DNA from 4 places in the Gemmobacter fulvus genome. Region 3 is predicted to be linked to each of the others. Evidence: riboswitches for the same ligand, from Rfam matches in the RefSeq annotation. Region 3 holds a riboswitch; each other region holds the start of a gene.
What was found. A riboswitch is a leader RNA that binds a small molecule or an ion and turns the genes downstream of it on or off. The one in region 3 is predicted to bind cobalamin.

Region 1 (7,566 bases), on a different replicon from region 3:
ATCATCGCCTGCCCCTGTGCAATGGGGCTGGCCACGCCGACATCGATCATGGTCGGAACCGGGCGCGGCGCGGAACTGGGCATCCTGTTCCGCAAGGGTGAAGCGTTGCAGGCCTTGCAAGACGTCAAGGTGGTGGCCTTTGACAAGACCGGCACGCTGACGATGGGCAAACCCAGCCTAACGGATCTTCACCTTGCCCCCGGCTTTGACCGTAACCAGGTGCTGGCCGCCGTCGCGGCGGTCGAGGGTAAATCAGAACACCCGATTGCCCGCGCTATCGTGGCAGCAGCAAAGGAGGAGAACCTGACCCTGCCCGAAGTGACCGGATTCGCCGCCGTCACGGGCTATGGTGTCCTGGCGCGCGCCGGCGACTCGCAGGTCGACATCGGGGCCGACCGTTACATGGCAAAGCTCGGTCTGGATGTGGCGGTCTTTGCCGATATCGCGGTCCGGCTAGCGGATGAGGGCAAGTCGCCTCTCTATGCCGCGATAGAGGGCAAATTGGCGGCGATCCTTGCCGTTGCCGACCCGGTCAAGGCAACGACACCCCAGGCGATCAAGGCCCTGCATGTGCTTGGCCTGAAGGTTGCGATGATCACGGGCGACAATGCCCGCACGGCGCAGGCCATCGCACGGCAGTTGGGCATCGACGAGGTCGTGGCCGAGGTCCTGCCCGACGGAAAGGTCGCCGCCGTCAAGCGGCTGAAGGCCCTTGGCACATTGGCCTATGTCGGCGACGGGATCAACGATGCTCCGGCTCTGGCTGAGGCGGACGTGGGGCTTGCAGTTGGCACAGGCACAGATATCGCCATCGAGGCTGCCGATGTGGTGTTGATGTCGGGGCGTCTTACCGCAGTGCCCGACGCCATTGCGCTCTCGAAGGCCACGATGCGCAACATCCGGCAGAATCTGTTCTGGGCCTTTGCTTACAATGCCGCCCTGATCCCGGTCGCCGCCGGGGCGCTTTGGCCGGTTTACGGAATTCTTCTGTCGCCGATCTTTGCCGCCGGCGCGATGGCGCTGTCGTCGGTCTTCGTTCTTGGCAACGCGCTGCGTCTGCGCCGCTTTGCCCCTAATCAAGCCTGAAGGAGCCAGATCATGAACATTGGTGAAGCCGCAAAAGCCTCGGGCGTATCTGCCAAGATGATCCGCTACTACGAGTCTACAGGCCTAATCCCTGCGGCAGGGCGCACCGGTTCGGGCTACCGCGTCTATTCTGATACCGAAGTGCAAATGCTGCGCTTCATCCGGCGCTCTCGCGACCTTGGCTTTCCGGTAGAGAAAATCGAGGAACTGCTGGCGCTCTGGCGAGACCGATCCCGCCAGAGTAGCGACGTGAAGCGTCTGGCACAGGAGCAGATAACCGGGCTGGAGCGGAAAATCAGCGAGATGCAGGCCATGATGGAAACCTTGCAGCAACTCGCCGATGAATGCTGCGGGGATCATCGGCCAGATTGTCCAATTCTGGCTGACCTCGGGAATGGCCCCAGCCCCGCAAGTAGGGCTGAAATAGAGAAGAAGACTGGTCTGTCTCGTTCTGGAAGACTGGCCGATGCGCGCCCACGCCAACATCAACCCGTGGATTGACATTGCACCACAGAAGCGTGACGGTCTGCAGGCTCGGCGTTCATGGGGTGTAGAACCCCCGAACTCAATCGGGAATGGGGAAGGGTGGACCCAATTGCGGCACCCGAAGCCCCAGCCGCCCCCGCGACTGTATGCGGTAGCGTCCATTCATTATGCCACTGGGCCAAATTGCCCGGGAAGGCGAAGGGACGTGTGACCCCGCGAGCCAGGAGACCGGCCGGACGCCACTGTAACAACATCCCGTCGGGTGTGACGGGCGGAGATAGCCATGACCACGACCACTCAAGCGATCACGCAAACTGCGGGCATGCTGCGCCCGATCCTGACCACGGCCTTTCTGGGGACATTTTTGTTGTTTGTCGCCGGGTTCTCGTCACCGGATACCCTGCACGCCTCGACGCATGACACCCGGCACGCCACCGGCTTTCCCTGCCACTGATCTGACAGGAGATTGACGATGACCAAGACCCTGCTTTCAAGCGGGCTGATTGCTGGTGCAGTCGCGGGCCTCGTGACGGCCGTGTTGCAGTTCTGGCTGATCCAGCCCCTGATCGGTCAGGCCGAACGATACGAGACTGGTGAGCTTGTTCTGCAGGTGACTGACGCAGCACCATCAAAAACGACAGTTATCGCTGCTGAAGAACCTGCTACTGTCGGCAACGCGCATCCAGACATGGTTGCAGGCAATAGCCTAGACGTGTCGCGCAATTTGCAGACCATGCTGTTCTTGGTCCTCACATGGGGCGGCTTTGGCCTTCTGGCCTCTGCCGCAGTTGCAGCCCTCCCGGCCGTCGGCCGGACGCAGCACGTATCATGGCCTGGCATTGCGCTGATCGGGTTTGCGGCCTTTTGCCTTGCACCTGCACTTGGCCTACCTCCGGAACTTCCCGGCATGCCGGCGGCTGACCTTGAAGCACGTCAGGTCTGGTGGATTTCGACTGCCATCGCCACGTGCGCAGGCGCGGGCTTGATCGTTCTGTGGCACAAGCCGCCAGCGCTTCTTGCCGCTTTGGTCATCGGACTGTTGCCTCATGTCGTAGGAGCACCAACTATTGACGAGAACCTTGCCGCAGTCGTGCCACCAGAACTTTCGGCGCTGTTTTCCGCCCGCGTAATCGGTACCAATCTTGTTGGCTGGATCGTGCTCGGCATGACTTTGGCCCGGATGTCTGGTTTGTCAGCGGTTCGCAAGAATTTGCCCGGTCGGCATGCCGACACAGCGAGACCTGACCTTGATCGCCCGGGAAGAACGTGACCTTTGTGCGAACAACGTCCTCAGCCGGGCCGCCCGCAACGCTGCCGGCCAACGGCGACCTGAACTGATGCTTGCTCTGACGGGTCTTTTCTTCGCAGCGTTTATCGCCGCCACGTTGATCCCGGCACAGTCCGAGGCCGTGCTTGTTGCACTGCTTCTCGCCGGGACACAGCCCGTTTGGTTGCTTCTATTGGTCGCAACGGCGGGCAACGTCCTTGGTGCGGCGGTCAACTGGACCATCGGACGGTTTCTGATGCGCTTCTCCGACCATCGACGTTTCCCGTTTTCGGCAAGGCAAATTGTTCAGGCCCAGGGCTGGTATGGCCGTTGGGGGTGGGTAAGCCTGTTCGGGTCGTGGCTGCCGATCATCGGTGACCCTCTGACGCTTGCCGCAGGCATGATGCGGGAACCGCTCTGGCGGTTTATACTGATCGTCACACTTGCGAAGTTCAGTCGCTACGCTGCTCTTGCGTTCGTGACGCTTTCGGTCGTCTGATCGTCACGGATAGTTCCCAAAGGGCAGGTTCTCTTAACTGGGATACTGGCGCAATCAAAGGCCGTCAGTGCGGTTCCGGGCATCAGGTTCTTTTCGAAACCCTGTCCGGCTCGGCTTGACGCTCGGTCTCGCAGACCTTTCCCAAGTGTACGGTTTTCCAGCTAAGACTTGCCCCTCAGAGATCAACCCTGCGCAGACGCAATGCGTTGGTGATGACTGAGACCGAGGACAGGCTCATCGCCGCCGCCGCGATCATCGGCGACAGAAGAAGGCCGGTTATCGGATAAAGGAGCCCGGCTGCGATCGGTACGCCAAGTGCGTTGTAGGCAAAGGCAAAGAACAGGTTCTGCTTAATATTGCGCAAGGTTGCGCGTGCCAACTTGCGCGCTCGGACAATGCCCATCAGGTCGCCACCCAAAAGCGTGATGCCCGCGCTTTCCATCGCGACGTCAGCCCCGGTACCCATGGCGATGCCGACATCCGCTGCCGCCAGCGCAGGCGCGTCATTCACGCCGTCGCCGGCCATGGCGATCTTGTGACCTTCACGGCGCAACTGGTCGATCAGATCTTTCTTGGCCTCGGGCAACACTCCCGCGCGCACCTCATCTATGCCGAGCTTGCCCGCTACAGCTTGTGCGGTGCGTTCGTTGTCGCCGGTCGCCATGATAACGCGCAGCCCTTGGGCATGCAGTTCCTTGATCGCCTGTGCGGTCGACGCCTTGATCGGATCTGCGACAGCGACGATGCCTGCGAGCACACCGTCGACAGCAATGAACATCGCGGTCTTGCCTTCGGCGCGCAAAGTGTCCGCCTGCGTCTCCGCGCGCGCAGTGTCCAAGCCCATTTCCTGCATCATGGCTGCGTTGCCAAGCGCAACCGCGCGACCATTGACCTTGCCACGCACACCCTTGCCAGTGACCGCCTCGAATCCAGTAGCCTCTTGCCGGGACGCGCCCTGCGCGTCAGCCCCCTCAACAATGGCTTCGGCAAGCGGATGTTCCGACCCACGTTCCAGCGCCGCAGCAAGGGACAACAGGTCTTTGACTGCCACGTCCCCAAGCGTCACCGTATTGGTGAGCTTGGGCTTGCCCATAGTCAACGTGCCCGTCTTGTCGACTATCAGCGTATCGACTCCCGCCATCCGCTCCAGCGCCTCAGCGTCTTTGATCAGCACACCCGCCTGAGCGCCGCGTCCAGCCGCCGTCGTAATCGAGATTGGCGTGGCAAGACCCAACGCGCAGGGGCAGGCAATGATCAGCACCGACACCGCCGACGCGATGGCAAAGACCAGGGCTGGCTCGGGGCCAAAGATCATCCAGGCCGCAAAGGCCAGTAATGCGATCCCAACTACGGTCGGAACGAAGATTGCGGACACCCGATCCGCCAGCCCTTGGATTGGTGCACGCGACCGACGCGCGTTCGACACCATGGCCACGATCTGCGCCAAAACGGTGTCGGCGCCAACCTTGCCAGCCTCGATAACAAGACTTCCGTTCTTGTTGATGGTGGCCCCGGTCACTGCATCGCCCGGACCTTTTTCGACCGGCATCGACTCGCCGGTCAGCATGCTTTCGTCCAAGGATGAATGACCTTCGATCACCACGCCGTCGACTGGCACAGCGTCGCCAGGGCGCACGCGCAGACGGTCGCCCTCCATGATGTTCTCCAAAGGCGCATCGTATTCGGTGCCGTCCGGCAGAATGCGCCGCGCCGTCTTCGGCGCGAGGTCGAGAAGCGCGCGGATTGCATCGCCGGTGCGTTCGCGGGCGCGCAGTTCCAAGACCTGGCCGACAAAGACCAGAGCCACAATCACCACCGCCGCTTCATAGTAGGTGCCAACACCGTGACCCATCCGGTAGACTTCAGGGAACACGCCAGGCAGAAACGTCGCGACGAGCGAATAGAGGTAGGCCGCCGCCACCCCAAGGCTGATCAGCGTCCACATGTTGGGCGACCGGTTCACCAGCGAATCCCAGCCTCGCTTGAAGAAGGGAAGGGCCGCCCAAAGGATGATCGGAGTTGCCAGCGCGAACTCCAGGTAACTGGCCACCTGATGCCCGATCCAGTCGCGCACCGGCAGGGCCACGAACTCTCCCATCGTCAACACGATCAGCGGCACCGCCGCGGCAACTGAGATCCACATGCGTCGGGTGAAATCGGTCAACTCGTGGCTGGGCTCGTCAGAGGGCAGTATCGGCTCCAGCGCCATGCCGCAGATCGGGCACGAGCCGGGCGCATCGCGGATGATCTCGGGGTGCATCGGGCAGGTGTACTGGACATTGGCTGGGGCAGCTTTCTTGCGACCCGCCGCACGGCCTGAGGCGTAGAACCACGGATCGGCCTGAAACTTCGTCTGGCACTTGCCGGAGCAGAAATGGAAGTCCTTGCCGCCAAACGCCTCGGTCCGCGTGTCAGGTTTCAACGTGACGGTCATGCCGCACACTGGGTCAATGGACGTTGGCCCGGTACCAATTTCTGGAACGCCTTGGCCCTCGGGCATATCCGGGTCTGGATGGGCGTGGCTGCTGTGCGGATCGGTGGGTTTCATAGCGTTCTCCTATCGCGGTCAGTGCCGCGCGAAGGCAGATGCAAAGGCCTACCGACTCACGATGCGCCTTCCCATCAATGGAAGGTCAAGCGAAGATTGCAGCTTCTGGTGCAATCAAATTGCCGCAACAACTTTGGCCAGTAGGTTTCGCACCTGACCTGCGACGGCATGCAATGCGGGATTGTTGATAGCCTGCATCGACGCCACCGGATCAATCGAACTTACCTCAACGCCGCCTTCGACCTCGCGCAGGATAACGTTGCAGGGCAGCATCGCACCGACGCGCGGCTCCATCCCTATGGCTTCCATCGCCATCTTCGGGTTACAGGCCCCAAGAATGCGGTAGGCTGGGATATCCACGTCCAGCTTCTTCTTCATCGTTGCCTTGACGTCGATCTCTGTCAGCACGCCAAAACCATTGTCCGCCAGCGCGGCACGGGTCCGGGCGTCGACCTTGTTAAAATCCGCGCCGGTGATCAGCCGGTTGAACGTATAGTCCATCGGGTTTCCCTTCCGCTATTTGCGCAAGTATTTGACCAGCGCCGCAATCGCGAGGCCGACCAGCACAAGGGTGACGATCATCCAGAGCCAGCCGAAGCCCATTCCAAATCCCATACCGTAGCCGTTCATCTTCATGGCCTCCTGATCTGTGTTGGGATTCCTCCCGCTAACCGGAGATTTGCCCAGTTAGTGGGAGAATAAAGCGCGTCAGTCGTTGTCCATCATCCCATGACCCATGCCCGGCATGCCCTGCTGCCCGCCCATGTGGCTTTGCATCATTTCTGCCATGGCGGCCATTTCAGCTTCCGTGACCTGTGCGTCACCGTCGGCGTCGTGCATCTGGAAGGCACGCACGGTCATCGGTCGGGTGTGAGCCGCGTGCATCACCGCGAATTCCTCCAGCGACAATGTACCGTTGGCGTCGGTGTCGTAGGTCTTGAGTTCAGCCTGAATCCCGGCTGTCATTTCCTCGGGGCTGAGCGTGCCGTCTTTGTTGGTATCGAACGTGGCCATGGCATAGCTCTGGCCGCCGGCCATCATTCCCATGGCGCCACCCATCATACCGCCATGCTGGCCCATCATGCCCATCCTTCCGTCCATCATACCATCATGCTGCATCTGGCCCTGCTGCGCGACGACCGGTACGGCTACAGCGGCTACGCCAAGGGCGGCAACGGTTGCGAGGGCGAATTTTGTCGAACGTTTCATTCTGTCTCTCCTGGATCAGATTGCGATGGATCCAATCTGGGAGCGAGGTGTCCCACAGGTTTGTCAGGACGAGGCCTGTTTTGTATCAAACTGTCGCAAGCCACGGTCCTGAGAGAGGTTTGCGACAATCTTCTGTCCGCAGCACCACCGCGTTCAGCTAGGGTCGACATCAGGAGACAAGATGATGACCCAACCGCCGCATATTCTGATCGTCGATGACAACCGCGATATCCGCGATGCCCTGGTGAAGTATCTGGAAAAGAACGGCATGCGCGCGACGTCTGCCGCCAATGCCGTCGCAATGGATGCGGCGATGAAGGTGGGTCAATTCGATCTGATCGTGCTGGATGTGATGATGCCAGGCGAGGATGGCCTCTCGGTCTGCCGACGTTTGCGCGCACAGGGCGCCATTCCAATCTTGATGCTGACAGCCCTGGGTGATGAAACTGACCGTATCGTGGGGTTGGAGGT
Region 2 (7,566 bases), on a different replicon from region 3:
AGCAGCCCGTCGATGCGGCTGCCGATACGGGTGCAGATGTGCCAGCGCAACAGTCGCGCGTCACAGATATCGCCATGCAGCACCAGATAACGTCGCCCATCGGCGGCAAGATGCGTCACCGCCTCGGCCAGTTCGGCGGGCAGATCCTGCGCCGCCGGGGCCGTCTGCGGCCCGCGCAGCGGCGCATCGTGATTGCCGATCAGATAGACCAGCCGCGCCCCTTCAGCCGCGCGCTGGCGCAACAGGGCGATGATGCGGTCCTGCGCCGGGCCCCAGGTCAGCGTCAGCGGATGCCAGATGTCGAGGATGTCGCCCACCAGATAGATGGTATCGGCACTGTTCGCTTCCAGAAAGTCGCGGATCAGATCGGCGCGGCAGCCAAGCGCCCCCAGATGCAGGTCAGACAGAAACAGGCTGCGGTGATGCCGGGGGGCTGCGGGACGGGGCATGGGCAAAGCTCACAGAAGGCTGCGGTCGACCCTGTGTCGCATCGCCATGCCACGGTTTTGTGACTGTGATGCTGCAATGCCGCGAAACTGACGCCCGGCAACGGGTCGTGTATTCCGGCACTTGACATTCCATACTGTTTTAGTAAGAAATTATCACCCAGTGTCGACAGGCGGCCACAGAAGCCGAAGGACCGAGGCAGATTCATACACTCGGCACCGCGCGCCCCCTCCCTCGGCTGCGGCGCGGTGCCCTTTGCGCGAGGCCAGACATGACATATTCCACCCGCCAGACCCGCCGCTGCGGCACACCCGGCCCCAGCGAATCGCTGCTGAGCGATGCCGTCTTTGATCTGTTCGAACGGCAATGCCTGGATGTGATGCGGCTTGTCTTCGCCCAGATGGCGCAGAACCTGCCGCCCCTGGTGATGGAGCCGCAAGATGCCGCGCGGGTGCAGTTCGGCCCGATCCAGGGCGACAGGATCTGCGCCGCCGTCGTGCAGATGGTGCATGTCATGGCGATTTCGCGGTCGGACGGGTTCCGCTATTCCAACCCGTTCTGCGCAGGCTGCGCCGCCGTGCTGACCAAGCCCGAACAGCTGCTGTTGCATGTGCTGCATCACACCCGCCGCGCGCAGCCCGGACAGGCCATCGCCCATGCGGTGATGCTGTGTGATTCCCGCCCGGTGGGGCCGCTGATTGACGCTGCGGCAGAGTTGGCACGGCTCGCACCGCCTGCCCGCGCCTGACCCGGCAAATTCCGCCGCCCCGGCATCTGCATCGCTGTCCGGTTTTGGATGCCGCAATGTCGCAATCCGCACATGGTGCCCGTCGCTTTCAGGATAGTTCTGGCTGGCAAGGTGCCGCTGGAAACAGCGGAGAATTGGGAAGCCGGTGCAAAGCCGGCGCTGCCCCCGCAACGGTAACGGGAGAGCGCGACGAAAGCCACTGAGGGGTCCCTTGGGAAGGCGTCGCGCGTGGGTGGAAAGCCCGCTCCCCCAGCCCGGAAACCAGCCTTGCAGGAACGTAACCGCCGGGGGCGGGTTTGCTGTGCTGGCCCTGCGAGGAGGCAGGACGCACCGCACCAACCCCTCGCAACTGAATGATCCGGTCCGGCGCGGGGAGGCGCAGGGCCTAGCGAGGTGCCAAATGCTGAGCCAATCCGAGACCCTCTCGCGCCTTGCTGCGCGTCGCCCCGACTATGCGTTGGAGCAAGCCCTCTATTGTGATCCGGGCGTCTATGCCCTGGACCTTGAGAATGTGTTCTATCGGGAATGGCTGTTTGCCGTGCCTTCGTGCGAGTTGCCCAAGGCGGGGGCCTTTGCCACGCTGCAAGTGGGGGCCTATCCGCTGGTCATCACGCGCGGCAATGATGGCATGATCCGCGCCTTTCACAACGTGTGCCGCCATCGCGGCCAGCGGCTCTGCGCCAAGGAAACCGGCTCCACGCCGAAGCTTGTCTGCCCCTATCACCAGTGGACCTATGATCTGGACGGCAAGCTGCTTTATGCGCGTGACATGCAGGAAGGGTTTGATCCCGCCGCGCATGGGCTGAAAAAGGTGCATTGCGTCGATCTGGGCGGCATGGTGTTCATTTGTCTGGCCGAAGTGCCGCCGCCGATCAGCGATCTGGCGCCCAAGCTGATGTCCTATCTCGCCCCCTCGGGGCTGAAGGATGCCAAGGTCGCGTTTTCGTCGACCATCGTGGAAAACGGCAACTGGAAGCTGGTAATCGAGAACAACCGCGAATGCTACCATTGTGGCGGTTCGCACCCCTCGCTGTGCCGCACCTATTCCGACAATCCGCGCATGACGGCGATGGAAGGCCCGGATTCCGCCAGCCCCGACATTCTGGATCACTGGAAACGCTGCGAAGCGGCCGGTCTGCCGTCGCGCTTTGTGAACCACCCCGACATGCAATGGCGTCTGGCCCGGATCCCGCTGCTGAACAACGCCGAAAGCTATACCATGTCGACCAAGGCCGCCGTGGCCAAACGCATGGGTGCAATGCCATTCAATGATGCGGGCAGCCTGCTGTTCTTCCATTATCCCAACACTTGGAACCATTTCCTTGGTGATCATGCCATCGTGTTCCGCATCCTGCCGATTTCGCCCACCGAAACCGAGGTCACCACCAAATGGCTGGTGCACAAGGATGCGGTGGAAGGCGTGGATTATGATCTGGAAACGCTGACCCGCGTCTGGCTGAACACCAATGACGAGGACCGTCAGGTGGTGGAAGAAAACCAGAAAGGCATCCTGTCGCCCGCCTATGAGCCCGGCCCCTATTCCACCATTCAGGAAGAGGGCGTGATCCAGTTCGTCGACTGGTATTGCAACGTGATGAGCAAACGGCTGGCCCCCAAGCCCGCCTTGGCGGCGGAGTAAGCGCATGGGCAAGAACCGCATGAACTGGTCTGCCGCGCCATGGAATGACAGCGAGCTGCTGGAATGTGCCATGGTGGTGCCGGAGACCGATGATACCGCCACCTTCACCTTCCGCGCGCCCTCGGGCGCGTGGTTCGACTATCAGCCGGGGCAGTTCATCACGCTCGACATTCCTGTGCCCGGCGGCAATGTGCAGCGCACCTATACGATCTCATCGTCGCCCTCGCGCCCGCTGTCGATCTCGATCACCGTCAAGGCGCAGGTCACTTCGATCGGCACGCGCTGGATGCTGGACAACCTGAAACCCGGCATGAAGATCAAGGCCTTTGGCCCTGCCGGGATTTTCAGCTTTCACCGCGCCCCGGCGAAAAAATACCTGTTCATCTCGGCCGGATCGGGCATCACGCCGATGATGTCGATGACGACCTGGGCCTGGGATTCGGGCGAAATGCCCGACATCGTGTTCGTGCATGCCGCCAAACGCCCGTCGGAAATCATCTTTCGGGAACGGCTGGAACAGTTTGCCAACCGCGTGCCCGGATTGCAGCTGCGCTTTACCGTGGAAGAGACCGATGCCTTCCGCGCCTGGCCCGGCTACAAGGGCCGTCTGAGCCAGATCATGCTGGGGCTGATGGCCCCCGATTATCTGGACCGCGAGGTGTTCTGCTGCGGGCCGGAGCCGTTCATGCAGGGGGTGCGCGAAATGCTGACCTCCATCGGCTTCGACATGGCGCATTACCATCAGGAAAGCTTTGGCGCGCCGGTGTCGACCGAGGCCGAGGCCCCGGTGATCAACGATGTGTCGCCCGAAGAAGGTGCCAAGGCCGAGATCACCTTCAGCGCCTCGGGGCTGACTGTGGCCTGCGGCGAAACCGATACCGTGCTGGCGGTGGCGAAACGGTCCGGCCTCAACATTCCTTCGGGCTGCACCTTTGGCCTGTGCGGCACCTGCAAGGTGAAGAAAACCGCAGGCGAGGTGCATATGGTGCACAATGGCGGCATTTCGGATGATGACATTGCCGAAGGTTATATCCTCGCCTGCTGTTCGCATCCGATGGGGCAGATCGCCGTCGAGGTTTAAGGCAGCGTAAATAACGCCAGCCGCCCGAAAGACCGGATCTCCGTCTCGCCCAAGGGGCGGAGATTGCCAACACGCGCCGCCGTGCCCGGCCCGATGCAGATCTGGGTGCCGAAGCTTTTGTTCGCGTCTTGCAGCCGCGCCGCAAGGTTCACCGCATCGCCATGCGCGGTGTAATCAATCTTGCCGCCAAACCCTACATCGCCCAGCACCGCCTGCCCGGTTTCAATACCGATCCTTGTGCGGCCAAAGCCCCCCTGCCCTGCCCGGAACGCCTCGGTCGCGGTGATCAGCTCTGCCGCGCAGGCCAGCGCCGCCTCTGCATGGTCCGGCTGATCCAGCGGCGCGTTGAACAGCGCATGGATCGAATCCCCCACCAGCTTGTCGACCATGCCGCCATGTTTCAGCACGATGGCACAGGTGAGGGTAAAATAGGCATCGAGCGCCGCCACCAGATCACGCGGCCCCAGCGCCCGGGTGGCAAGGCTGAAGCCCTCGATATCGGTGAACAGCGCCGTCACCTCGCGCGCTTCGCCTTCCAGCCGCATCAGGGCGGGCTGTGCCGCAATGCGGCTAACCAAGGCGGGCGGCAAGACCTGCCCCATGCGCAGGCGCAAGGCGCGTTCTGCCCGCGCCGCCGTCACCGCCTTGCCCAGCAGCGCCAGCAGCAGCACCGCGGCTGTGGCCAGCGCCGGGCCCAGCGGATCGAGCAACCAGCCACCCGATATGTAAGCGATGGCGCCGACAGCCCCCCAGAGCACCACCGCCGCCATCCCTGCGGCAGCTCCTCTGCCCGGCGTGCTGCGCCGCATCAGACCAAGACCCAGAAATCCGGCCAGCAGCACAAACCCCGCCTCCAGCATCGGGCTGAAATCGGGGCGCTGGGGAACCCTGCCCGCTTGCAGCCCCTCGATCAGATCGGCGGTGATCTGCACCGAGGGGGCAACCGGACTCGCTGCCGTGGGCCGCAACCCGCCCCGTTGCGGCAGGCCGGAGCCGATCAACACCACCGCGCCCGACAGGCGCACCCCTGCCCCGGTTAGAACATCCTCGGCGGCCACACGGCGCGCGGCCCAGACCTCCGGCCCCGTCGGCACAAAGCGCAAGCTGCCCGCCTCTGCCGGAAACATCTGCGGCCCAAGCCGCAGCCAATCTGGCCCGGCCAGGGCTGGCCCAAAACCTGCCGCGCGGCGCGCCACTTCGACCGGCAAGGACGGATAGGCGACACCAGCCACCACGACGCCCACCGGCAAGCGCCGCACCCGTGCATCCGCATCGCCGGGTAACGCGACCGAAGCGACGCCTGCCGCCGCCGCCGCAAAGGCCGCACAGGGGCCCTCGGCCCCCGCAGCAGGCCAGAGCGCTGCGCCCTCTGCCACCGCGAGGTTGGAGCCGGGCAAGGGCGGCGTTGGCGCATCCGTCAGCAGAAACCCCAGCACGGTGGGCGCTTGGGCGAAGGCATGGGCCAGCGCCGCATTGGCCGGATCGTCGCAGGCACCCGAAAACACCATATCGACGCCAACCACCTTCGGCTGTGCCTGCGCGACACGGACCATCAACCGCGCCGTCGCCACACGGTCCCAGGGGCGGCCCGCCTCATCCAGCGCGCCGATATCCACCACGACCACCGGATCCGCAACCGCCCCTCGCGGCAGCGCCCGGATCAGGCGATCAAACACCGCCTCCTGCCACCGGACCAGCCCGGCAGGTTGCGCCAGAAACAGCGCCGCCAGCAGCAGGCTCAGCCCAAGAACCGCGATTGCGCCGCCCTGTCGCTGCATCTTACGCCACCGGATCGGCGGCAGCGGCGAGGCGGCTGACATCACACAGGAACGCATCACCCTCGCGCCGCAGCGCCGCCATTTCCAGCAGCGCCTGCAACGCACGGTTGACCTTGGGGCGGCTGGCCCCCAGCACCGACGCCAGTTCCCCCTGCGAGATTTCCAGCCGCAACACCGCCTGCGGCGGCACCTCTGCCCCATGAAGCTGACGTAACGTAAACAGGAAAAACCGCGCCAGCCGCGCCTCCAGCTGATAAAGCGCGATGCTTTCCAGCTGATCTGTTGTTTCGCGCAAGCGGCGGCAGAAATAACGGGCGGCAGCGATGCCCACAGCCGGATCGCTTTCGGCCAATGCGGCAAAGCGGCGGCCATCCAGCAGCCAGCCCAGCGTGGGCGCAACCGCCGTTGCCGCCGCAGAGCGGGGTTCACCATCCATCAGGGCAAACTCGCCCAGAGTATCGCCGCCTTCCGCATGGCGCAGGATCAACTCGCGCCCCTGTGGGGTCAGCAGGGTCAGCTTCACCCTGCCCTCGGCCAGCGCCACCATATGCGTGCCGGGATCGCCGCGCTGAAACAGCACCTCGCCCGCCTGCCAGTCGCGCCGCACGGCAATGGCCGACAGCCGCGCCAGCACCTCGGCCGACAGCCCGGCAAACAGATCGAACGAGCGCCAGAAGGCCGGGCGCGGGGTCTGCATGGTGATCCATCTCCGCATGGCGAATACGGCCTCAACCTGCGCGCAACCGCGCCGCGCCGCAACCCTGTTCCACCGGGAACAGCGCACGCGCCGCTGACAGCCCATGGTGGGTCTACGCAGCCACTTCCGGCTGCCGCAACATTCCACAGGAGCACTGCAATGGTATCCCTTTTCCGCCGCGACGGCACCCGCAATTCCGATTTTGAAGTGACCGACGGCAGCACCTCGGTCTTTGGTGACAATATCGCCGGGCTGAATGGCAATGACACGATCTACGCCCATGGCGGCAATGACACCGTATCTGGCGGCGACGACAATGACGTGATCTTTGATCTGGCCACCGCCTTTGTCGGATCGGGCAATGACCAGATCTTTGGCGATGCCGGCAATGACACCATCCATGGCGGCGAAGGCAGCGATACGCTGGATGGCGGCACCGGCACCGATCTGGTGACCTATCAATCCTCCACCGCAGGGGTGAATGTCAGCCTGTCGCGCACCACCGCACAGTTCGGCGGCCATGCTGCCGGCGATATCATCCGCAATGTTGAAAACCTGACCGGCAGCGCCTTCTCGGACACGCTGACCGGCAATGGCGTTGCGAATGTGATGAACGGCCTCGGCGGCAATGATGTGATGGCGGGCCTGGGTGGCAATGACGTTCTGAGCGGCTCCACCGGCCATGACACGATGGACGGCGGCGACGGATCGGACCGGGTGGACGGCGGCAGCAACAATGACAGCTTGTTGGGCGGCATCGGCTTTGACACCCTGATCGGGTCGTCCGGCACCGATACGCTGCGCGGCGGCGCAGATGCCGATCTGCTGGATGGCGGCACCGAATCCGATCAGCTGTTTGGCGATGCCGGGGCCGACCGGCTGTTCGGCGGCAGCGGCAATGACACGATGGATGGCGGCAGCGAAAACGACGAGGTGCAAGGCGGCGATGACAACGATCAGCTGCGCGGCGGTGCAGGCAATGACTTCGTGGATGGTGGCAACGGCAATGACACGGTGTTTGCCGATACCGGCATCGATACGCTGCGCGGCGGCTTTGGCACCGACACAGTGGATTTTGCCGGGCTGAGCCAGCGGTTCCAGATCTTTGGCAGCTTCAACACCATCGACATGGCGGCAGGTACCTTTGGCAGCACGCGCTTTACCGGGTTCGAGACG
Region 3 (7,566 bases):
AGCTGCCCGGCATTGACGATGCCCATATCCATGCCCGCCTGAATGGCGTGATAGAGGAACACGGCGTGCATCGCCTCGCGCACGGGTTCATTGCCCCGGAAACTGAACGACAGGTTGGAAACCCCGCCCGAGACATGCACATGCGGCAAAGTCTCGATGATCCGCCGGGTGGCATTGATGAAATCGAGGCCGTAGTTGTTGTGTTCCTCGATCCCGGTCGCAATGGCGAACACATTGGGGTCAAAGATGATGTCCTCGGGCGGGAAGCCCACCTGCTCGGTCAGAAGACGGTAGGCGCGGCTGCAGATCTCGACCTTGCGGTCTTCGGTATCGGCCTGCCCCGCCTCGTCAAACGCCATCACCACCACGGCGGCCCCATAGGCGCGGCACAGCCGGGCCTGATGCAGGAAGGCGGCTTCGCCCTCTTTCATGCTGATCGAATTGACGATGGGCTTGCCCTGCACACATTGCAGCCCGGCCTCGATCACCTCCCATTTGGAACTGTCGATCATCACCGGCACGCGGGCAATATCGGGTTCGGCGGCGATCAGGTTCAGAAACTCGATCATCGCCTGTTTGCTGTCGATCAGGCCCTCGTCCATGTTCACGTCGATGATCTGCGCGCCCGCCTCGACCTGCTCGCGCGCTACCTCCAGCGCCGCCGCATAATCGCGGTTGGTGATCAGCTTGCGGAACTTGGCCGAGCCGGTGACATTGGTCCTCTCGCCCACGTTCACAAAGGGAATATCCTTGGTCAGGGTGAACGGCTCCAGCCCGGACAGGCGCATCAGCGGCGTATGCGTCGGCACGGCGCGGGGCGGATATTTGGCCACGGCCTCGGCAATCGCGCGAATATGGTCGGGGGTCGAGCCGCAGCAGCCCCCCACGATATTCACCAGCCCGTCGCGGGCAAACTCCGCAATCTGGGCGGCCATGAACTCCGGGCTTTCGTCATACTGGCCGAATTCATTGGGCAGGCCCGCATTGGGATAGGCGCAGATCAGCGTCTCTGCCGCGCCCGACAGCTCTGCCAGATGCGCGCGCATCTCGGCGGCCCCCAGCGCGCAGTTCAGCCCGATGGTGGCCGGAGCGGCGTGCCGCACCGAATGCCAGAACGCCGTCGGCGTCTGCCCCGACAGGGTGCGCCCCGAACGGTCGGTGATGGTGCCGGAGATCATCACCGGCAGGCGTAACCCATTGGCAGCAAAAACTTCTTCACAGGCAAAGATTGCGGCCTTGGCGTTCAGTGTGTCAAAGATCGTCTCGATCAGGATCAGATCCGCGCCACCGTCGATCAGCCCGCGCAGCTGTTCGGCATAGGCGGCGCGCAACTGGTCAAAGGTGACGGCGCGGTAGCCGGGGTTGTTCACATCCGGCGACATCGAGGCGGTGCGGTTTGTCGGCCCCAGGGCACCTGCCACAAAACGTTCGCGCCCATCCTCGGCGGTGGCGCGGTTCAGCGCCTGCCGCACCAGACGCGCGCCGTGAAAGTTCAGCTCGTACACCAGATGTTCCAGCCCGTAATCGGCCTGCGCAATCGAGGTGGATGAAAACGTATTGGTTTCCACAATATCCGCCCCGGCCTTGGCATAGCGGTAGTGGATATCCTCGATGGCCTGCGGCTGGGTCAGGATCAGCAGATCATTGTTGCCCTGTTGCGGATGCGGCTTTTCGCCGAACATCGGCGGATGGCAGGCGCAGCCCGCGCCATGGGCGGTAAACTCGGCCTCGCCAAAACCAAGGCTCTGGATCTGCGTGCCCATTGCGCCGTCAAGGATCAGGATGCGGTCGCGTGCCAGCGATGCCAGACGGTCAAAGACGGGGGAAAGGCGGGCAGGGGATGACATGCAGGCTCCGGTCGGCGGCAGGGGGGCACCAAGGTGCAAAAGCGCCTTCTATCGCAAAGCGGAACGGTATCCAAATTCATGTTTCTCATGGAGAACATGAATTCCGCGCATGATGTTGCGCCCAGAGCGGCGCAGGGGTGTCAGATATCCGCTGAAAATTTGGGTATTCACAAACGCGGCAGCGGGCCGTAAGCATCAGGGGCTTTGGTCCGGGTGGTGCGCCATCCGGTTAATAGGGAATGTGGTTCGGCGTAGCCATCAGGTGCCAAATCCACAACTGCCCCCGCAACTGTAGGCGGAGAGCGAAGCCGGGAAATGCCACTGTCGCACAAAGTGTGATGGGAAGGTCCGGCCAAGCGTTGACCCGCGAGTCAGGAGACCTGCCAAGGTGCTCACCCTGTCCGAACGCGTGGGGCGTTTCGGGCTGCGGACCTTCCGCGCGTGGTGATCTCACCGTCTGCGGGGGGCTTTTGCCCTCATCTGACATCATGTTTGACAGCGCGGTCCCTTGCGGCCGCAGATGAGGGATAGCCATGTCGCGTTCCGTTTTTCCGGCCCCAGTTTTTCTGGCTTCGGTTGCCAGCCTCACCTTCAGTGCCCTTCCGGCACAGGCACAGCAGGTGGTCGAGTTTCCGCCGATCTATCTGAATGGGGGCCTGTCGCCGATCGAGGCGGCACGCTATGGCCGCGCGGCCAGCATCGTCACGGCAGAGGATATTGCCGCGCGGGGCATCACCACGGTGCAGGACGCGCTGCGCGCCGTACCGGGCGTGGCGGTCAATGGATCGGGCAACAGCTTTACCCAGGTGCGCATCCGTGGCGGTGAGGGCAATCACACCCTGATCCTGATCGACGGTATCGCGGCGGCGGGGGGTGATGGCGAATATATCCTCAGCGGCATCGAGACGGCGAATATCGAACGGATCGAGGTGCTGCGCGGCCCGCAATCGGTGTATTTCGGCTCCAATGCCTCGGCTGGGGTCATCAACATCATCACCCGCAAAGGCGGCGCGGGCAGCAGCGCCAGCGGCAGCATCGAGCTGGGCGCAGGCACCACCGCCAGCGCCTTCCTGTCGCACCGCACCGCGCAGGGCGGGGTGTCGCTGTCGCTGTCGCGGACCGATGACCGGGGCTTTGATCAATCCGGCGACGGCGGCGAAAAGGATGGTCTGGACCGCACCACCGCCATCCTGTCGGGTGATTATGCGCTGGGTGAAGATCTGACGCTGGGCTTCACCGCGCGGCGGTCGCAGGAAAGCTATGATTACGACAGCACTTCCTACACGGCGGTCGATGCCCCTTCGTATGTTGTTGATGACCCGACCCAGTTCGCGGACCGGGACGAGCTGACTGCCGGGGTCTTTGCCGAATACAGCATGATGAACGGTCGGCTGACGCATCGTCTGGCCGCCGAGACGACGCAGAACAAACAAAGCGCCAATGGTGCGCCGTTCACCCGGACCAGCACCGATGCGTTGAAATACCGGCTGAGCTATGGGCTCGACGGCGCGGTTGCGACCGCCGACAATCTGGTCAACCTGCTGCTGGAAAACCGGCGCGACGCCAGCAGTTCCAACCCGCAATACGGGCGCGAGGCGACCTCGGTTGCGCTGGAATACCGGGGCAGTCTGGACTCGGGGCTGGATGTGCAGGCGGGCGCGCGGTTTGACAATAACGACGTGTTCAAGGATGCGCGCACCTGGACGCTCGGCCTGTCTTACACCTTTGCCGAAAGTGATATCCGTCTGCATGGCTCTGCCGGAACCGGCATCGTCAACCCGACCTATTTCGAGCTTTATGCCGATGCCTTCGGCTATAGCGGCAACCCCAATCTGCGGCCGGAACGCAACCGCAGTCTGGATCTGGGCGTGGAACTGCCGGTGTTCGGGCATCGCGGCACGGTGGATGTGACCCTGTTCAAGGAAACGCTCACCGATGAAATCACTGCGGTCAGCACCGGGCCGGGCACCTTCAGTTATGTCAACCAGACCGGCAACAGCGACCGCCGGGGGCTGGAGGTCGCGGGGCAGGTGCAGGCCACTGACGCGCTGGCGCTGCGTCTGGGATATACCTATCTGGATGCGCAGAACCCCGATGGCAGCCGCGAGGTGCGCCGCCCCCGACATGAGGTGGCACTGGGCGCAACGCTGGACAGCTTTGGCGGCAGGGGCAGCGTATCGGCGGATCTGCGGCATGTGTCGGGCAATTTCGACACCCAGTTCTGGGGCGCTTATCAGACGGTGGAATTGCCCGCATTCACCACGGTCAACCTGACCGCGCGCTATGATCTGACCGATCGGCTTCAGCTGACGGGCCGGGTAGAAAATGCGTTTGATGCGGATGTGACCGATGTCTGGGGCTACGCGACGCGGGGCCGGGCGGTATATGTGGGGCTCAATGCCAAATTCTGATGCTTTGCGACGGATCCTGCTGGCGGGGGCGCTGCTCTGCGCCCCCGCCAGTGCGCTGGCCGATGGCCCGGCGCGCGTGGTGTCGATGAACCTGTGCACCGATCAGCTTGCCATGTTGATGGCGGCTCCGGGGCAGCTTCATTCGGTCTCTTATCTCGCCGCCGATCCGCGCGGGTCGGCGATGGCAGATCAGGCACGGGCCTATCCGGTCAATCACGGGCTGGCCGAAGAGGTCTATCTGATGCAGCCCGATCTGGTGTTGGCGGGCACCTATACCTCGCGCGCGACGGTCGACATGCTGCGCCGTCTGGGCGTGCCGGTGGAAACATTCGAGCCGTCCAATTCGTTGCAAGAGGTGCGCGATGGCATGATCCGCATGGGCGCGGTGCTGGGTCAGAGCGCCCGCGCGGCAGAGATCGTTGCCGCCTATGACGCGGATCTTGCTGCCTTTCAGGAGGCGGTGGCGCACCGCCCCCGCGCCGCCCTTTATGCCGCCAACAGCTATACCTCGGGCGACCGCACTCTGGCCGGGCAGATCCTCGCCACGGCGGGGTTGGCCAATGTGGCGGCAGAGGCGGGCTATGACAGCGGCGGCATCCTGCCGCTGGAGGTGCTGGTGATGGCGGCCCCGGAGGCGGTGATCACCGGGCGCCCCTTTCCGGGCGCGTCGCGGTCGGAAGAGGTGCTGCGCCACCCCGCCCTGCTGGCGATGCAGGACGATCACGCCTCGGGCCATGTCACCGACCGCGACTGGGTCTGCGGCACCCCCTATGTCTTGCGCGCTGTGGCCGAAATGGCCGAGCTGCGCCGCACCTTGATCGAGGTGGACCAATGATGCGGCTGTTCTTGGGCCTGACGGCGCTTGTTGTCCTGCTGTTCGGGGTGGCGCTGGTGGTTGGCCCCGCGCGTATCGGTCCGGTGGCCAGCCTTCATGCACTGATCGTCGGCGATAGCAGCCCGCTGACGCTGGTGATGCGCGAAATCCGCCTGCCGCGCGCGCTGCTGGCGGTGATGATTGGCGCGGCGCTGGGGCTGGCCGGGGCGGCGATGCAGGGCTATCTGCGCAACCCGCTGGCGGATCCGGGGCTGATCGGCGTGTCAGGCTCGGCGGCGCTGGGCGCGGTGCTGGCGATCCAGACCGGGCTTGCCACCACGGTGGCCATGGCGCTGCCGGTTGCGGCGCTGGGTGGGGCACTGATCGGCGTGCTGCTGGTTCTGGCGCTGTCGGGGACGCGCGGCGGGTCGCTGACGCTGATCCTCGCGGGCATTGCCATATCGGCACTGGCCGGGGCGCTGACCTCGCTGGTGCTGAATCTGTCGCCCAACCCCTTTGCGGCGAATGAGATCGTGTTCTGGATGATGGGGTCGCTGGCAGACCGCTCGATGACGCATGTCTGGATTGCGCTGCCGCTGATCCTTGCCGGGGCGGCCTTGCTGGCCAGCCTTGGCCGTGGGCTGGATGCGCTGACGCTGGGCGAAGATGCCGCGCAGGCGCTGAGCATTGATCTGGCGCGGCTGCGCCTTGTGCTGATCTTTGGCACGGCGGCGGTCGTGGGGGCCTCGACGGCCGTGGCGGGGACCATCGGGTTTGTCGGGCTTGTGGTGCCGCATCTTCTGCGCGGGTATGTGGGCGCGCGACCGGGGCGGCTGTTATGGGCCTCGGCGCTGGGCGGCGCGGTGATGCTGCTCGCCGCCGATATCGCGGTGCGGCTGCTGTTGCCCGCGCGCGATCTTAAGCTGGGCGTGGTGACGGCACTGGTGGGCGCGCCGCTGTTCCTGCATCTGATCTATCGCACCCGGAGGGCCGGACCATGACCCTGCTCTCTGTCAAAGGCCTTGGGGTAGCGCGGCGCGGCAGGCCGGTCCTGCATGACATTTCGCTGAGTGTGACCGCGGGCGAGGTGATCGGGCTGATCGGCCCGAACGGGGCGGGCAAGACCACCTTGATGCGGGCCTGCCTTGGGCTGGTGCCGCATCATGGCGAGTCGTCGCTGGCGCAGATGCCGCCCCGGCAGCGGGCGCGTGCCGCCGCCTGGATGCCGCAATCGCGCGAAATTGCCTGGCCGGTTTCGGTGGAAACGCTGGTTGCGCTGGGCCGCACGCCGCATCTTGCCCCCGGTCAACGGGCATCGGAGGCCGATCTTGCCGCCGTGGATCGGGCGCTGTCGCGGATGGATCTGCAAGCGTTCCGCCACCGCAGCGCAACGCAGCTTTCGGGAGGCGAGCAGGCGCGGGTTCTGATCGCCCGTGCGCTGGCGCAAGAAGCGCCCCTGCTGATGGTCGACGAGCCGATTGCCGGGCTGGACCCCGGCCATCAGATTGCGACCATGCAGGCCTTTGCGGCGCTGGCGGAGGATGGCTGCGCCGTCATCGTCTCGTTGCACGATCTCAGTCTGGCGGTGCGGCATTGCACCCGGCTGATCGTGGTTGACGCGGGCCGGATCGTGGCCGATGGCCCGGCGCAGGCGGTGCTGACCCCGGCGCTGTTGCGCGACAGTTTCGCGATCTCGGCCTGGTTCGAGCAGACGGCGGATGGCCCGGTGTTCCAGCCGCTGGAGGTGCTGCGATGATGCGTGTCACGCTGAATCGCCCCTGGCTGAGCTGCGATCTGGGGCAGGAGATGCAGGTGCTGAGCTGGGCGATCAACCGCCCCGGCTTTGCCATGGCGCGGCGCATCCTGTGGCGTGAGGTGCGCAATGCCGACCTGCCGGAAACGCTGGATGTGCGCGACTGGCTGGCGACGGAACTGGCCCGCACGGGGGCCGGGGATGCGATTGCCTTTCTCACCTCGCGCGATGTTACGCGCTATCATCAGGCGGTGCAGACGGTGGGAGACTGCCGGGCCGATTGTGTGGCGACGGTCGGCCTGTCGAACGCGGAACGGGTCGGGCAACGTGTGCTGCGCCCCCATGCCGTCTGGGGCACCATCAACATCGCGGTGCAGCTGGACCGGGGGCTGAGCCAGACCGGACTGATCGAGGCGATCAGCATCGCCGCCGAGGCCCGCACCGCTGCGATCATGGATGCCGATCTGCGGCTGCCGGGTGGACGGGCCACCGGCACTGGCACCGATTGCCTCGCCATTGCGGCCCCGCCGGGGCGCGATGACTATGCGGGTCTGCACACCGAAATTGGCGAGGCTCTGGGCGCTGCGGTCTATCGCGCGACGCGCGCCGGGGCGGCTGACTGGCTCGGCGATCCCCCGAAATTGACAGGAGACGAGAGCGATGGCTGATCTGCACATATGCCTGGAACAGGGGCTGACACAGGCCGAAACCGGCTGGAATATGGGGTCTTTTGGCGCGATT
Region 4 (7,566 bases), 1.3 Mb from region 3:
GCCGCAGCGCGCGGAAGTGCAGCGCAGCGCCCATGCAGGCCGGATCATCTTCGGGCCTGCCCCAGGCCGCCGTCAGGGCCTGTTGCAGCGCCTCGGGCAGGGTGGCCAGTGCGGCCTTGTACTCGACCAGCGGCCAGAAAAGCGTGGCCTGTTCCAACTGACGGCCAAGGTCGGCGCGGGCGGTGGTGGCATAACCCGCACCTTGCAGCGCGTTCAGGATCGCCTCGGCAGAGGCCAGCGCATCCAGCCCGACGGCATGGGCCAGATTGTAATCCTTGCCGGGATAGGTGGACAGGATCAACGCCAACTGCCGCGCCGGGGCGGGGGTGGTGCCCAGCCGGTGCCAGGCCGCCACCCGCGCCACCACGGCCCGGATGCGGCTGTCATCGGCGCGATGGGCAAAGCGCGAGAATTGCAGATCGGGGTCGCGCGCCGTGGGCGATTTGAAACTGGCCACGCCCGCAAAGATGCGCCCGTCCACCTCGGGCAGCACCACATGCATGGCCAGATCGGCGGGCGACAGGCCCCGGTCGGCCCCGGCCCAGTCGCGGCGGCGGGCGGTGGACAGCGCCACCTGAAACACCGGGCAGCCCGGCGTATCGAGTGGCGAGCTGCCGTCCGGCCCCTTGGCCGAAAAGGCGGTGGCATTGATGATGGCAACAGGGGCGGCATCTGTCAGCGCCTGCTGCACCCATTCGGCCGCCGTCCCTTTGAGCGAGGGCGCAAACAGCCCGAAAGCCCGGAAGCCTTGCCGCCGCAATTCCGCAATCAGCGCATCGACCGGCGACAGATCCGCCGAGGTCAGATAACTGCGGTAAAAGCTGACCACGACCAGCGGCCCCGCGCCCTCCGGCCCCACGTCCTCTGGCCCTGGCAGCACCCCGCGCGCCGGATCATACCAGCCGCAATCGGGCAGGGTCTTGTCGCCCGGCACCGGCCCGGCATAAAGCCCCGCCGCCAGCGCCAGTTGCGCCAGCGCCGCCTGTGCCGCCACAGCACCCCCGGCGTCGCAAAGGGCGGCAAGACGGCGCAGCGTGCCCACCGGCAAGGTGGACAGCGCATCCAGCCGCGTATCGGCGCGCCCGTCGGCCGGCAGCACCGCCAGCGCGATGCCGTGGCGGCGGCACAGATCCTGCACCTGCGCCAGCCCATAGGCCCAATAGCTTTCGCCGCCGATCAGCCGGATCAGGATACCCTTGGCCCCGGCCAGCGTCTGTTCCACATAGGTATCCACCGACAGCGGATGGCGCAGCGCCACAAGGTTCGCCAGCCGCAGACCGGGAAGTTTGCCGCCCGCACGATACCAGCCCGCCGCGAAAGCCCCCAGATCACTGTCGGAAAACGACAGCACCACCAGATCGGCAGGGCTTTGCCCCGGATCGAACGGCGCGTCCGTTTCCTCCAGCCCATGGCTTTCGCGGAAGACGACATGCAAGGATCAGCCCTCCAGCACGGCGCGGATGGCCGCCTCATTGACGTGATCATGCTCTGCAATCACCACAAGCCGCGTGGCGCGCGGCGTGGTGCCCCAAGGGCGGTCATATTGCGCGCGCACCCGCTCGCCCACCGCCTGCACCAGCATCCGCATCGGCTTGCCGGTGACCGCGACATAACCCTTCACCCGCAGGATATGCTGTTCGCGCGCCAGACGTTGAATGGCGGCTTGCAGCGCCTCCGGGTCGGCCACTTCGCCCAGTTCCATCACCACGGTGTCGAAATCATCATGTTCGTGATCGTCATGACCATCATGGTGGCTGGGCCGCGCGGCCAGATCATCCTCGGCGGCGGCATTGAGGCCCAGAACCACCCGCGGATCCACCACACCTTCGGTCATGGCGATGATCGGCAGCTTGCGCGGGGTTTCCGCCTCGATCACTGCCCGTGCGGCGGCAAGGCCCGCCTCGCCCGCCAGATCGGCCTTCGACAGCAGAACGATATCGGCGCAGGCCAGCTGATCCTCGAACACTTCGGACAGCGGGGTTTCATGGTCGATCGAATCGTCGGCGGCGCGCTGGGCCGCCACGGCATCGACATCGGGGGCAAAGCGGCCCGCGGCCACCGCCTCGGCATCGGCCAGAGTGATCACACCATCCACGGTAATGCGGGAGCGGATCGCCGGCCAGTCGAACGCCTTGAGCAGCGGCTTCGGCAGCGCAAGGCCCGAGGTCTCGATCAGGATGTGATCGGGGCGCTGCGGCAGCGCCATCAGCGCCTCGATGGTGGGGATGAAATCATCGGCCACGGTGCAGCAGATGCAGCCATTCGCCAGTTCCACGATATTCTCGACCGGGCAATTGTCATCGGCGCAGGATTTCAGAATGTCGCCATCCACCCCCACGGTGCCGAATTCATTGACCAGCACCGCCAAACGCTTGCCCTGCGGATTGGCCATCAGATGCCGGATCAGCGTCGTCTTGCCGGACCCGAGAAAGCCGGTGATCACGGTAACGGGGATTTTGGCGAGGTCAGACATCGGTGGTCTCCACAGGAATTTCAAAAGGCGGAACGCGGGCAAGACTTTGCTTGCGGAAGATCTCGGGCCGCTCGCGCCATGGCACGAGGCCATCCGCCGATGCAGCATAGCGGGCAGCGCCGTCAAGGATCGGGGCCAGATGCGCCGCCGGATCCAGATGGCCGTAAACATAGGTCCATTTGCCGGGGGCCGACAGCGCAATCGCGCAGCCGGTGTTGCAGGCCGACAGACATTCCACCCCCTTGACCGTCACCCCTTCGGGCAGATCGGCACCGGCGAGGGCGGCATGCAGCACGGCACCCGGACGCGGCGCCTCCGGATCGGCAGGCAGACCGCTGCGGCAGGTGGTGCAGACGTAAAGCGTGGCGCTGGCCATGGCTCTCTTCCGGCTTGGGCGAGGGGGCATTTGGCAAACGGAAGGGGCGCATGGCGCCTCTGCCGGTCGCGGAACACCCCGTCCGCCCGTTTCAACACTGCGCTGGCAGGTCTCCCGGCTTGCAGAGCGGGTTTCCCCCTGACCGCCGCCTTCCCGGTTTCCCAGTGGCAATGCGGTCTCTCCGGTCACGGTCGCGGGGGCGGCTGCGCTTCGGCATCGGCGCATGGTGCGTCGCATTGCCTGTCGCATTCCCTCTTCGCCTGACATAATCAGGCACCAGCGCCGCCTCACCTGAGGCACGAGGCCCCCCATTGTCAAGGCAGAGGAACGTCACATGACGGATGACAGCGACATGACCACGGATGTGAGCGCCGAAGATGCCCGCCATGCGATGAAGATGGCCAAGAAAAAAGCCGCCCGTGACAAGATCATGGCGGGCAAGGAGGGCGAAAAGGGCCTGGTGATCGTGCATACCGGCGCGGGCAAGGGCAAAAGCTCGTCCGGCTTCGGCATGATCCTGCGCTGCATCGCGCATGAGATGCCCTGCGCCGTGGTGCAATTCATCAAGGGCGCCTGGGATACCGGCGAGCGGCGGCTGATCGAAGGGCATTTCAGCGGCCTGTGCCAGTTTCATGCGATGGGCGAAGGCTTCACTTGGGAAACCCAGGACCGCGCCCGCGACATCGCGATGGCGCAGAAGGGCTGGGACAAGGCGAAAGAACTGATCCGCGATCCCGAGATCCGCTTCGTGCTGCTGGACGAAATCAATATCGCGCTGCGCTATGACTATCTCGACGTGGCTGAGGTGGTGACGTTCCTGCGCGACGAGAAACCGCCGCTGACCCATGTCTGCCTGACCGGACGCAACGCGAAGGACGAGTTGATCGAACTGGCCGATCTGGTGACGGAGATGACCCTGCTGAAACACCCGTTCCGGTCGGGTATCAAGGGGCAGAAGGGTGTGGAGTTCTGATCCGTGGCTGCTGCTGATCTGCCGGATTGGGGGCCAGCCCCCAAACCCCCGGGATATTTGTGCCAAGATGAAAGCAGCAAGGGGGCGCGGCCTGCCTTGTTGTGGAGAGGTTCCATGAGGGCTGCGTGTTGCTGTCCGTCTGCTTTCATCTTGGTTGAAAATATCCCCGCCGGAGGCTTCCGCACGCCCCGCCGCGCCGAGGCCGGGGGGAAGCAATGACGGCACTGATGATCCAGGGGGCCGGATCGAATGTCGGCAAGTCGTTGCTGGTGGCGGGGCTATGCCGGGCCGCGCGGCGACGTGGGCTGTCGGTGGCGCCGTTCAAGCCGCAGAATATGTCGAACAATGCCGCCGTCACCGAAGATGGCGGCGAGATCGGGCGGGCGCAGGCGCTGCAGGCGTTGGCTTGTGGGCTGATGCCGCAGACCGACATGAACCCGGTGCTGCTGAAGCCGGAGACCGATGTCGGGGCGCAGGTGGTGGTGCAGGGGCGGCGGGTGGCCACGGTGAAGGCGCGGGACTATGCCGCGCTCAAGCCCGGTCTGATGGCGTCGGTGCTGGAGAGCTTCGGGCGGCTGAAAGCGGCGCATGATCTGGTGATTGTCGAGGGGGCGGGCAGCCCGGCCGAGGTCAATCTGCGGGCCGGTGACATTGCCAATATGGGCTTTGCCCGTGCGGCGGATGTGCCGGTGATTCTGGCGGGTGACATTGATCGCGGCGGGGTGATTGCGCAGATGGTGGGCACCAAGGCGGTGCTGGATCCTGCGGATGCCGCGATGATCGCGGGGTTTGTGATCAACAAGTTTCGCGGCGATGTGCGGCTGTTTGACGAGGGTTATGCGTTGATCGCGGCGCAGACCGGCTGGCGCGGCTATGGGGTGGTGCCGTTCTTTGCCGATGCGGCGCGGCTGCCCGCCGAAGATGCGCTGGACCTGCCGAAGGCGGGCGGCGCGGGCGGATTCAAGGTGGTCTGCCTTGCGCTGTCGCGCATTGCCAATTTTGACGATCTCGATCCGCTGGGGCAGGAGCCGGGGGTGGCGCTGTCCATGGTCGCGGCGGGGCAGCCGATCCCCGGCGATGCCGATCTGGTGATCCTGCCCGGCAGCAAATCCACGCGCGGCGATCTGGCATTTCTGCGGGCGCAGGGCTGGGACATTGATCTGGCCGCGCACGTGCGCCGCGGCGGGCATGTTCTGGGCATTTGTGGTGGCTATCAGATGTTGGGCCATGTGGTGCGGGATCCGGACGGCATCGAGGGCCCGGCAGGCGAGACGCCGGGGTTGGGTCTGCTCGATGTCACCACCCTGATGACGCCGGACAAACGTCTGACCCGCACCCGCGCCACCCATGCGGCCAGCGGGCTTGATGTCGAAGGGTATGAGATCCATATCGGCCGCACCGAAGGTCCGGCGCGTGCCCGGCCGTTTGCCTTTGTCGACGGGCAGCCGGAGGGGGCGGTTTCGGCGGACGGGCGGATCACCGGCAGTTATCTGCACGGCATGTTCACCTCGGATGCGTTCCGCGCGGCCTGGCTTTCCGCGCTTGGGGCCGCGCCGTCACAGGCGCGCTATGGGGCGACGGTGGAGGCGACGCTGGATGCGCTGGCCGATCATCTGGAGGCGCATCTGGATGTCGGCGGGCTTCTGGCACTGGCGCGGTAAGGCGGGCTCTTGCCGCCTGCGCCCGATGCCACTACCCATGCGCCGGTGTGACAGGAGATGCCGATGACCGACCGTATTCCCGTAACCATCCTGACCGGCTTTCTGGGCGCGGGCAAAACCACCTTGCTGAACCGGCTGATGGCTGCGCCGGGCTTTGGCGATACGGCGGTGATCGTGAATGAATTCGGCGCGGTCGATGTCGATGGCGGCTTGATGGAGGGTGTGGGCGACCGGGCCTTTGCCGCCTCGACCGGCTGCATCTGCTGCACGGTGTCGGGTGATGTGCGGCTGACCCTGCTGCGCCTGAAGGATGAGGCCGACAGTGGCACCGGTCCGAAATTCAGCCGGATCGTGATCGAGACGACCGGCCTTGCCGATCCGGCCCCGGTGATGCAGACCTTCATGACCAATGACATGATACTGGATCATTTCGTGCTGAACGGGGTGGTGACAGTGGTGGATGCCGCCCATGCGCTGACCACGCTGGCGGCGCATGAAGAGGCGCGGCGGCAGGTCGGGGTGGCAGATCTGCTGGTGATCTCGAAAACCGATCTGGCCGATCCTGCGCCGGTGCTGGCGCATCTGGAGCGGGTGGCCCCCAATGCGCGTGTGGTTGCGGCGGCGGATCTGACGCCCGAGGCGCTGTTTTCGCTCGCGGCCTATGACGTGGCTGGAAAGCCGCCCGAAGTGGCCGAATGGCTGCGCTTTGCGCAGCATCACGGCCATCATGCCCATAGTGCCAACAACCATGGCGACAGCGTGACCGCCTTCTGTTTCATGGCGGATCAGCCGATCGAGGCGCGGGTGATGCAGATGGCCATTGGCGCGTTGCAACAGACCTTCGGCCCCGATCTGCTGCGCCTGAAAGGGCTGGTGGAGATTGCCGAGCTGCCGGGCCGTCCCACCGTGTTCCATGTGGTGCAGCATATCCTCAGCCCGCCGCGCAGCCTGCCTGTCTGGCCCGAGGGCATGGAAGGCTCGCGTCTGGTGGTGATTGCCGCCGGGCCGGGGCGCAACCAGTTGCCGCCGATGCTGACGACATTCCTGCCGGAGTTGCGGCAGGTGGGGCAGGGCTGGTAGGGCGCGTCAGGCCCCCTCGATGCGGGCGGCGATGCCCGTGGCATCGTCGAGCGAGATCAGAAACAGCCGGTTCGGGCCTTCAAGATCGAACATCTGGGTCAGGCCATTGTCGCGCAGATAACGAGCCACGATGGCCTCGCCGCTGGTCAGCCCGCCCACAAGCGCCGCCTCGATGCGCGGCCGGTCGGTCGCGGGTTCTGTTCGGCAGGTCTCGGGTGCGGCAGGCGCTTGGCAGATGCGTGGCAGGCTCGATCTGTTCACGAAACCGTGATAGTCTGGACGGGCGCTGTGGGATTGCGCACCAGAGCAGGGAAAACCGTCATGGCCATTTCACGCAACTTCCTGTTGATCGGTACTGTGTATCTGCTTGTCGGCATCGGATTGGGAAGCCACATGGGGGCTTCCGGCGATCATTCACTGTCGCCGGTTCACGCGCATATTAACCTGCTGGGGTTTGTGCTGATGGCGGTGTTCGGACTGGCCTATCGTGTGCTCCCGGCGATGGCGGCAGGGGTGCTGGGCCGGGCGCACTTCTGGCTGCATCAGATCGGTGCGCTAGTGCTGCTGCTGGCGCTGTTCCTGATGATGAGCGGGCGTGTGGCGGCGGAAAGCATCGGGCCGGTGTTCCCGCTGGCCGAACTGGCCATTCTGGCCGGGGTGCTGTGCTTTCTGGTGAACCTCTGGCGTCACGCCTGACGGGGGCAGGCGGGCGGATCAGCCGATCAGGATCACCAGCCAGGCCACGCCACCGGCAATCGCCGTCACTGCCACGGCGGCACTGCCGCAATCCTTGGCACGGCCCGCCCGCGGATCCTGGGTGGTCGAGATGTAATCCACCGTCTCTTCGATGGCGGTATTGATTAGCTCGGCCACCAGGATCAGCAGCCCGAGCGCCAGGATCAGCGCGCGTTCGCCCGGCGTCAGATCCAGCGTGACGGCCAGCAGGGCCGACAGGACATTGACGATGACCCATTGCCGCAGCGATTTTTCGCCCGCCCAGGCG

Region 1: linked by a shared signal. The riboswitch ahead of KM031_RS22170 (CbtB domain-containing protein) and the one ahead of KM031_RS09555 (TonB-dependent receptor plug domain-containing protein) in region 3 are both predicted to bind cobalamin.
Region 2: linked by a shared signal. The riboswitch ahead of KM031_RS19750 (aromatic ring-hydroxylating oxygenase subunit alpha) and the one ahead of KM031_RS09555 (TonB-dependent receptor plug domain-containing protein) in region 3 are both predicted to bind cobalamin.
Region 4: linked by a shared signal. The riboswitch ahead of KM031_RS03280 (DUF1636 family protein) and the one ahead of KM031_RS09555 (TonB-dependent receptor plug domain-containing protein) in region 3 are both predicted to bind cobalamin.

The regions. Positions count from the first base shown of each region.
Region 1 is NZ_CP076366.1:82,445-90,010, reverse strand. It holds gene KM031_RS22180 (heavy metal translocating P-type ATPase) at 1-1,086, shown strand, start outside; gene cueR (Cu(I)-responsive transcriptional regulator) at 1,099-1,587, shown strand; cobalamin riboswitch at 1,600-1,823, shown strand; gene KM031_RS22170 (CbtB domain-containing protein) at 1,856-2,026, shown strand; gene KM031_RS22165 (CbtA family protein) at 2,045-2,842, shown strand; gene KM031_RS22160 (YqaA family protein) at 2,910-3,338, shown strand; gene KM031_RS22155 (heavy metal translocating P-type ATPase) at 3,514-5,838, opposite strand; gene KM031_RS22150 (DUF302 domain-containing protein) at 6,001-6,387, opposite strand; gene KM031_RS22145 (EF-hand domain-containing protein) at 6,595-7,095, opposite strand; gene KM031_RS22140 (response regulator) at 7,277-7,566, shown strand, end outside.
Region 2 is NZ_CP076363.1:267,113-274,678, reverse strand. It holds gene KM031_RS19760 (UDP-2,3-diacylglucosamine diphosphatase) at 1-449, opposite strand, end outside; gene KM031_RS19755 (hypothetical protein) at 719-1,195, shown strand; cobalamin riboswitch at 1,288-1,479, shown strand; gene KM031_RS19750 (aromatic ring-hydroxylating oxygenase subunit alpha) at 1,596-2,834, shown strand; gene KM031_RS19745 (FAD-binding oxidoreductase) at 2,839-3,915, shown strand; gene KM031_RS19740 (CHASE2 domain-containing protein) at 3,912-5,693, opposite strand; gene KM031_RS19735 (Crp/Fnr family transcriptional regulator) at 5,695-6,390, opposite strand; gene KM031_RS19730 (calcium-binding protein) at 6,550-7,566, shown strand, end outside.
Region 3 is NZ_CP076361.1:1,955,710-1,963,275, forward strand. It holds gene metH (methionine synthase) at 1-1,847, opposite strand, end outside; cobalamin riboswitch at 2,036-2,249, shown strand; gene KM031_RS09555 (TonB-dependent receptor plug domain-containing protein) at 2,381-4,258, shown strand; gene KM031_RS09560 (ABC transporter substrate-binding protein) at 4,245-5,093, shown strand; gene KM031_RS09565 (FecCD family ABC transporter permease) at 5,090-6,073, shown strand; gene KM031_RS09570 (ABC transporter ATP-binding protein) at 6,070-6,828, shown strand; gene KM031_RS09575 (adenosylcobinamide amidohydrolase) at 6,825-7,493, shown strand; gene KM031_RS09580 (DUF6925 family protein) at 7,486-7,566, shown strand, end outside.
Region 4 is NZ_CP076361.1:667,674-675,239, reverse strand. It holds gene cobN (cobaltochelatase subunit CobN) at 1-1,435, opposite strand, end outside; gene cobW (cobalamin biosynthesis protein CobW) at 1,439-2,473, opposite strand; gene KM031_RS03280 (DUF1636 family protein) at 2,466-2,849, opposite strand; cobalamin riboswitch at 2,937-3,145, opposite strand; gene cobO (cob(I)yrinic acid a,c-diamide adenosyltransferase) at 3,184-3,822, shown strand; gene KM031_RS03270 (cobyric acid synthase) at 4,038-5,483, shown strand; gene KM031_RS03265 (CobW family GTP-binding protein) at 5,547-6,563, shown strand; gene KM031_RS03260 (hypothetical protein) at 6,570-6,824, opposite strand; gene KM031_RS03255 (hypothetical protein) at 6,885-7,259, shown strand; gene KM031_RS03250 (diacylglycerol kinase) at 7,278-7,566, opposite strand, start outside.